One region of the Brevibacillus humidisoli genome, then DNA from elsewhere that is predicted to be linked to it. Evidence: riboswitches for the same ligand, from Rfam matches in the RefSeq annotation. Region 1 holds a riboswitch; the other holds the start of a gene.
What was found. Region 1 has a riboswitch for lysine ahead of dapD (2,3,4,5-tetrahydropyridine-2,6-dicarboxylate N-acetyltransferase). Riboswitches for the same ligand answer to the same signal wherever they lie in the genome.

Region 1 (4,424 bases):
TGCTCAATCGCTTGGGTAATCATGTTTTTAGCCAATGAAGTCGAGGCTTCCGCCTTTTTTAACGAATCGGTATCTACCTGTTGTGGCATCGTTCGGTCCTCCTTGAGATTGGGATCGTAATGCACTGGCACTTCTATATCTTGAACACTGTGCAAAAATATTATGCAGCCCTATTAGGCGATACCATCGGATCATTGCGGATAGCGCAAGCCATCTCCAAAAAACAGAACGCGAATCTTGATGTATAGGTGAATGGACATGTTAGGGAATACAATGGCCAAGTCCCCTTCCACCAAGGGCACTTTTCCGCCAGCCGATTCAATTCGGTATGGGATGTGCAAGGAATCGAGCATGTCGGCGTACCGTTTGGCCTCTTTCCAGGGGACAGGAAAGTAAATCTGTTTTTCCATGTCATACACACTCCTTACTTTCTTCAGTATAGCCAAGGAACGTGCGACCTAAAAAGAGCCACATATCCTCTGAAGAAGGTCCAATTTCTCGCCAGAAAACCGCCCTGACAATTTTTCTTGTTATCGGCTTTCTCCTTGTGTCATGGGAGCAAATACGTCCACGCCAAGCGATTGCAGTACCTTCACGGCTTCTTCCACCGGCAGACGGGGCAGGCGGAACTCGTCTGCAAGCACTTGCCGGATTTCCTCAGCACTGCCGAGCAGGAGTTTGGAATCACTTCCGTCTTCGTAGCGAATCGTGAATACGTTGTTTCGCAAGGAGAGATTGCGCCGTTTATCCAACTGGAACAACTGACAGCGCAGCAGAGTCATAAAGGGAGTACCGGGCTGATTGGAGCGTTCGATTATCGGGATAAACTGGCCAAACGTTTTCGCATCGTCTGGGTGAAACAACCATTCGTTGCTGATCAGTTCATTTCGCCGATAGCGGAGATAACGGTACCATCCCTGTTGCTTTTGATCGGGAACCAAGCGGATCTGTTCGCCTGCAAATGACGAAAATTTTTGCTGATCCCGTTCAAAACGGACGGGAGAAAACAGTGGAGCGGCAGACCCGCAGTCCACAAAGACCCGTTCTCCAGGCAAATCGGGCAGTCTGACCAATACCGACATGTGGTCACTGCCGAGCAGCACGTAGTAACAGTCAAAGCCGAGTGCCTTGAGCAGCAGATAGAGGCGGGAGTTCAGCGTATAACAGGTACCGCCAAAATGATACCGCGACATATTGTCTACAAACAACTCGACGGGCGGGATAGGAGCAGCCATTTGTTTTCGGCTCTGGTAGTAGAGCAGTTTGCTGATATTTTCAAATGGAACCGTCACCAAATGGGCTCGACAGATCGCGCCCAGAAAGGAATACGAGGGTGGTTCAGGAGTAAGCCCCAACCGTTCGAGATATCGATAGGCCCATGCGGGAAGTTCGCTCTGACTCATGCGATGATCCCCTCCGTTTTTTCTATTATTATACACTCCACTTACATGGAACGGTTGATGGAAAGAGATCAATTGGTACTGTAAGGAACATGTCGAACGTTGTTGTGTCCGGGAGTGGAATCTGGTAGAGTAAAAACAATTACATATCGTCATGAAAATAGAGGTGCGCAGCGGATCAGTATTTCTTTTTTATATGGGGATGGGGATCCTGTGAAAAAGGAAGAAAGGCCAATGCGCCGAAGTTTGAGCGGTTCTCCCCAGACCGCACAAGCTGGGGTGTGCGTGAACAGCGTACGTCCTGTCATGGAAGGATACCCTTTCGTGGAGCGCTATTTCCGTTGGTGAACCGAGTTCTTACGGGAAAATATCGCAATGAGAGGCGTGCCGCTCATTGCTTTTTTACATGTTGCGATGGCCTACCCGTTCATGACGAGTAATCAAAAACAGAAAGAGATAGAGGAGGATGAAAAGATGAACATGATGGATGCCAATGAAATCATCAAGTTTATTCAAACCAGCGAAAAGAAAACCCCGGTGAAGGTTCATGTGAAAGGGGATCTGGAAGGCATCGACTTCGGTTCCACAACAAAGGCTTTTATCACAGGCAACGTGGGGATACTGTTCGGGGAGTGGAAAGAGATCCAACCGGTGCTGGAGGCGAATAAGGAGCAGATCGAAGATTATGTCGTCGAGAGTGACCGGCGCAACTCTGCTATTCCGTTGCTCGATACCAAGGAGATCCAAGCACGAATCGAGCCGGGTGCCGTTATTCGCGATCAGGTCTCCATCGGCAAAAACGCAGTGATCATGATGGGCGCGATGATCAACATCGGTGCCGTTATCGGCGAAGGAACGATGATCGACATGAACGTGGTAGTCGGTGGGCGTGGGACGATCGGTAACAACTGCCATATTGGTGCCGGATCCGTGATCGCCGGCGTGATCGAGCCGCCGTCGGCAACGCCAGTGATCATCGAAGACGATGTAGTAATTGGTGCCAATGCTGTCGTGCTTGAGGGAGTACGTGTAGGCAAAGGAGCCGTCGTCGCTGCCGGAGCAGTGGTGATCGAGGACGTGCCGCCTTATGTTGTGGTGGCAGGCACTCCCGCCCGTGTGATCAAACAGATCGATGAAAAGACGAAGTCGAAGACAGAAATCAAACAGGAACTGCGCCAACTGTAACGGCGTTGAAGGAGGAGCCGCTTTGGAGGACTGGCGTTCACTCGATCAGACCTACCTGATGTCCACCTATAAACGATTGCCGATTGCCATTGTCAGAGGAGAAGGCAACTATCTGTACGATACGGAAGGAAAATCATATCTTGACTTGTTTACCGGCCTGGCAGTCAGCGTATTAGGCCACTCGCATCCGGCAATCGTCCGCGCCCTGCAGCAGCAGGGTGCGGCTTTTCTGCACATCTCTAACATCTTTTTAAACACGCCGGCTATTCAACTGGCCCGCCGTTTAGTGGAGCATTCCATACCAGGCAAAGTGTTTTTCACCAACTCAGGTGCAGAGGCTACTGAAGCAGCGATCAAACTGATCCACAAGTGGACGGTCCGGGATGGTGGGCGGAGAGCGGGCATTGCCGTGTTGAAAAACAGTTTTCACGGACGAACGCTGGGGGCCCTGCGGCTCACCCGCCAAGCTCACGTTTATCAAGATTTTCCTAGCCCTGACATCCCTGTCTATGAGCTGGAAGCCAACGATCTGGACCAGCTGCGGCAGCTGTGCAGGGAAAACCGGCCAGCGGCACTGCTGATGGAGCCGGTACTCGGTTCAGGTGGAATTATCCCGCTTTCAGAGGAGTATTTGCGTCAGGCTGAAGAGATTTGCCGTCAGGAAGGCATCCTGTTATGCATGGATGAAATCCAGACAGGCATCGGCCGAACGGGAGAGTTGTTCGCCTATCAGCATGCGGGAATCACCCCTGATCTGATCCTGTTTGCCAAAGGGGTAGGCGGTGGATTGCCGCTCGGTGGTATCATAGGCGGAGAGAAGCTGATGAATCTGTTTGAGCCGGGTGACCACGGCAGCACGTTTGCCCCTTCTCCGTTAAGCGCGGCACTGGGCAATGCGGTCCTTGACGTACTGCTGGACGCAGAGTTTTTGCAGCACGTCCGAGACACCGCTGCCTATCTGCAGAAATCTCTGCAGCAACTGGTCGAACTGGAACCGAATCTGTGTCAGGAGATACGCGGCAAAGGCATGATGGCTGGCATCGTCATCCATGCTTCCCCCGAGGCAGTGCGTGAACTGCAGCAAGGTTTGCTCGACGAGGGCATCCTCGTTGATATCACACAAAAGACGATTATTCGCCTGCTGCCGCCGCTGACGATCACACAGCAGGAGATTGACCGCTTCGTCGAGACATTCCGTCGTTCGCTGACCAATCTGGGTGAAAAGAAAGGAATATGAGACGATGACATTGCCGACGCTGGTACAGATCAGACGAGACTTGCACCAGATTCCCGAACCGGGTTTTCAGGAAGTAAAAACACAGCGTTACTTGCTGGACTACTTGTCCGCTCTGCCTGCTGCACGGTTCTCGATCAAGACGTGGCGGACCGGTATCTTGGTGAAAGTGCATGGGACAAATCCGTCCCGGATGTTGGCCTGGCGCGCCGACATGGACGGACTGCCGATTGAGGAGGAGACGAGCTATCCTTTTCGCTCTGTTCACCCGGGCTACATGCACGCCTGCGGTCACGACATGCACATGACGATTGCTCTGGGCATCCTCACCCATTTTGTGCATCATCCGATCAAAGATGATCTGCTGTTTATCTTTCAACCGGCCGAAGAAGGGCCGGGCGGTGCACAGCCGATGCTTGCCAGCGAAGAATTGGCAGCGTGGCGTCCAGACGCGATTTTTGCCCTGCACATTGCCCCTGAGTATCCGGTCGGGACAATCGCGCTACGACAAGGCATCTTGTTTGCCAATACGTCCGAATTGTTTATCGAACTAACCGGAAAAGGAGGCCACGCCGCTTATCCGCACAGGGCCAACGACATGGTGG
Region 2 (4,424 bases), 1.8 Mb from region 1:
GGTAGGTGATCATCCCCAGCATCCGGGCAACGGCGAGGCCGCTGGTCGGCCCTGGACCAGGGTAGTAATCGCCGCCCTGCCATGCCGGATCGTTCACGATTGCCTGCCTCCCCACATCGTTGTACGCTATGGCGATTGCAGAAAAGCGAGTACACGTAGCGATCGGCACAACCATCTTCATGTAGGTGGGATAGGTAATCGCCCATTCATATACCTGCATCCCGCCCATCGAACCGCCGACCACCGCATACAATTGCTCAATTCCCAACGCCTGAAGAAATCGATGCTGCGTATGGACCATGTCACGAATACTTACCATCGGAAAAGAGGAGCCATACGGTTTGCCTGTATCCGGGTTGATACTGGCTGGCCCTGTTGTGCCGTAACATCCGCCAAGCACGTTGCAGCAGATCACATAGTACTGATTGGTGTCAATCGGCATCCCAGGCCCTACCAGGCCTTCCCACCAGCCTGCTTGCGATTCGTCTCCAGCTACATGGACATCGCCTGTCAGGGCGTGACAAATCAAAACGGCGTTGCCCCGCTCTTTATCGTAGGTTCCGTGCGTCTCATACCCCACTTCTACCTCTTTGAGCACTTCACCTGATTCCAGTTCAATATCGCCAATCACCAGCTTCTTCATCGGTTTCATCCCCCCAGAGTCGGTCTGCCTGTTCGAACAGCGGACCGAGTCAGTCAAAAAACCCCCTCTTCTGAAAGAGAAGAGGGGGCCATCCGTACGCGAGCCAAGTCCCGACCTTATCTTCCAGATGCTGCATGCACCTGCTGGAATTAGCACCTCTCCGCTCCTGCGGGGTTGCCGGGTTTCATCGGGCCAGTCCCTCCACCACTCTTGATAAGAATCGCCTATTTACTTGTCATGTACCTTCATCATACGACTGCTGGGGAAGACTGTCAACCCATACCAATCTTACTCGGCGGCTGAACGTCCGTATACGACAGCCGGCTCTTCGACGTCAAGACCAAATGCCGTGTGCAGCGTACGTACAGCGACAGCGGTCTGCTCGGCCGGAATCACGCAGGACACCTTGATATCGGAAGTGGAGACCATCTTGATCGAGATCTCCTGTTCCGCAAGCTGACGGAACATCTCTGCCGCCACCCCTGGATTGTTGATCATCCCTGCTCCGACAATGGAAACCTTGGAGAGCCCGGTCTCATGATCCACTCGTTCAAAGCTGAGCGCTTCCCGATTAGCTTCAAGTACATCCAGTGCCTTATGCAGATCGCCCGCGGACACGGTAAACGAAACATTGGTCATCTCCGCATCATAGGACCCCTGGATAATGATATCCACGTTCACCTGTGACAAAGCAAGCGTATGAAACAGCTTAGACAGCGTACCGCCATTGGACGGCATGCCGATGACCGTAATTTTTGCCACATTCTCATCATGCGCGACGCCACTCACGACTCTGCCTGTTTCCATATCGGCAACCTCCTCTACATACGTACCTTCTTCGGTGGTAAAACTGGATCTGACGACCAACCTGACACGATATTTTTTCGCAGCCTCCACGGAGCGGGGATGCAGGACGCCTGCCCCCAGATTGGCCAACTCCAGCATTTCGTCACAAGAGATGTGCGGCAGCTTTTGCGCGGCAGGAACGACGCGCGGGTCAGCCGTATAGACGCCAGCCACATCTGTAAAGATTTCACACTTCTCCGCCTGCAGACTGGCGGCAAGCACTACGGCGGATGTATCGGAACCGCCGCGTCCCAGTGTTGTGATCTCTCCTTCTTCTGAGACTCCCTGGAAGCCGGCTACGATCACCACTCGCCCGTTCCCCAGTTCATCTCGAATACGCTGATTGTCAATCTCTGTGATCCGTGCGCGGCCGTGTACCGACTCGGTCCGAACGCCGGCCTGCCAGCCGGTCAGCGAGACAGCGTCACATCCTTTTTGATGGAGCGCCATCGTGAGCAGGGCAATTGAAACCTGTTCCCCGGTGCTCAGCAACATATCCATCTCCCGTTCCGACGGAAAAACAGCGATCTGCTTGGCCATCTCCACCAACACATCGGTGGACTTCCCCATCGCGGACACGACCACTACCAGATCATGACCTGCCTGCCTGTATTCAACGATGCGGTCTGCCACCCGCTGGATTCGTTCAATGCTTCCTACGGAGGTACCTCCGTACTTCTGCACGATCAACCCCATTGTCGTTCTTCTCCCCTTTATCCCAATCTGATCATATCGCCATGAACACACCTTTATCCGGCCGACTATCTACTCTCTCTCACAGAAAAGGGCAACGACAAGGAAAACCTGCCGCTGCCCTGAATGGACATACATCGTTCCCCCTCCCCCTTTGACGCAGACGAAACGGGCGCACCGTTCGTCCCCGTGAGATAGCCCTCCACCTGCAGCGCGGGTTCTCGCTCAGGTGACAGTCCTGCGTCTGTTCGACGCAGACCCAGCACAGGCCGCCGCGGGTGGCCACCTGCACTTCGGCGAATTCCCCTTTCCCATTCCTGTCATCGATTCCCGTCTCTCGAGGAAGGTACTCATGGTTTTCGCGCCTCTACCTCACTTCGCATGTGGGAAGTGAGGTTCCTATTCACTTGTGAGGGATTATACCATGACCTATTCAGAGGTTCAATTGGTTTTTTGCAAATGGGCAATGATCTCTTTGGCCAGCTTGTCGCCAATCCCCAGTTGACGGTACTCTTCGACCGTTGCTTCGCGCATCTTTTTTAACGAGCCAAAATGCTGGAACAGTTTTTTCCTGCGCCGCTCACCGATCCCCGGAATCTCATCAAGTCGGGAGGAGAGCAGCGTCTTGCTGCGCGACTGCCGGTGGAAGGTGATGGCAAAACGGTGCACTTCATCCTGAATCCGCTGCAGCAGGTAAAACTCGTAGCTGTCCCGTCCCAGCTTCACCGGCTGCGGCGGATCGCCGAACAGCAGTTCGGCCGTCTTGTGCTTCTCATCTTTGGCCAATCCACAGACTGGGATGTACAGCCCCAGCTCGTTCTCCAGCACATCCATGGCAGCACTGATCTGTCCTTTGCCCCCGTCGATTACGATCAGATCGGGCAGCGGTTGGTTTTCGCGCAGTAACCGCGTATAGCGGCGACGAATCACTTCCCGCATCGAGCCGTAGTCGTCCGGTCCTTCCACACTCTTGATCTTGAACTTGCGGTATTCTTTTTTGTCGGGACGTCCCTGCGTAAAGACAACCATTGCCGAGACTGGCTCCGTCCCTTGTATGTTGGAGTTGTCAAACGCTTCGATCCGATTAGGGGTGCCGATCCCCAGGATATGTCCCAGATTGTGAACCGCTTGTATCGTACGCGCTTCATCTTTGGACATCAGCGCAAACTTTTCGGACAGAGCGATGCGCGCATTTTCGCGGGCCATCTGGATCAGTTCTGCTTTCTTGCCGCGCTTGGGCGTCAGCACCTTTACCCCCAGCCACTGCGCCAGCAGCTCCGGCTCGCTTTCTTCCGGCAGCAGGATCTCTTTCGGCAGGGCATTTTGCTTATCGTAGTAGAACTGGGCCAGGTAGGACATGAAATCTTCTTTTTCTTCTCCATAATAAGGAAAAGAGGTGGTCTCACGCTCGATCATTTTTCCTTGGCGGATGTAAAAGACCTGCACGCACATCCAGCCCTTCTCCACGGCAAACCCGATGATGTCGCGGTCCACGTCGTCCGAAAAGGTTACTTTTTGCTGCTCCATCACCGCTTCGATGTTGCGAATCTGGTCCCGCAGCTCTTTGGCCCGTTCAAACTCCAGATTCTCAGCCGCCTCGGTCATCTGTTCAGTCAAACGCTGCTTCATCGCCTCGTGTCCGCCGTCGAGGAACTTGACAATCTCATCCACAATTCGTTCATTTTCCGCCTGATCTACCTCGTAGACACAAGGTGCGAGACACTGCCCGAGATGGTAGTAGAGACATACCTGCTTCGGCATCGTCTTGCACTTGCGCAGCGGGTAGAGACGATCCAACAGCTTCTTGACTGCCTGGGCCGCTCCAGCGTTGGCATATGGACCAAAGTACTTGGCTTTGTCTTTTTTCACCTTGCGGGTGATCTCCAGGCGGGGATGCCTGTCATTGGTTACTTTTATATACGGATAGGTTTTGTCGTCCTTCAGCATCACGTTGTAGCGGGGATTGTGCTTTTTGATCAGATTGCATTCCAATAGCAGCGCCTCAATGGCGGAGGAGGTGACGATGTATTCAAAATCAGCGATCTCGCTGACCAGCAACTGTGTCTTGCCGTCATGGCTGCCGGTAAAATAGGAACGGACCCGATTTTTCAGCACTTTTGCCTTGCCGACGTAAATGATCTCGCCGGCGCTGTTTTTCATCAGGTAACAGCCAGGTTTATCGGGCAACACCGCCAGTTTTTCTTTGATTCCGCTCACGATCGATCCTCCTTTCATAAGCATG

Region 2: another riboswitch for lysine. It lies ahead of LOK74_RS13670 (aspartate kinase); the one in region 1 lies ahead of dapD (2,3,4,5-tetrahydropyridine-2,6-dicarboxylate N-acetyltransferase).

What each region holds. Positions count from the first base shown of each region.
Region 1 is NZ_CP087263.1:1,002,261-1,006,684, forward strand. It holds gene LOK74_RS04930 (hypothetical protein) at 1-89, opposite strand, end outside; gene LOK74_RS04935 (hypothetical protein) at 192-410, opposite strand; gene LOK74_RS04940 (arylamine N-acetyltransferase) at 531-1,403, opposite strand; lysine riboswitch at 1,554-1,743, shown strand; gene dapD (2,3,4,5-tetrahydropyridine-2,6-dicarboxylate N-acetyltransferase) at 1,875-2,585, shown strand; gene LOK74_RS04950 (aspartate aminotransferase family protein) at 2,644-3,822, shown strand; gene LOK74_RS04955 (N-acetyldiaminopimelate deacetylase) at 3,827-4,424, shown strand, end outside.
Region 2 is NZ_CP087263.1:2,767,897-2,772,320, forward strand. It holds gene metX (homoserine O-acetyltransferase MetX) at 1-643, opposite strand, end outside; SAM riboswitch class I at 757-863, opposite strand; gene LOK74_RS13670 (aspartate kinase) at 932-2,185, opposite strand; lysine riboswitch at 2,370-2,560, opposite strand; gene uvrC (excinuclease ABC subunit UvrC) at 2,624-4,417, opposite strand.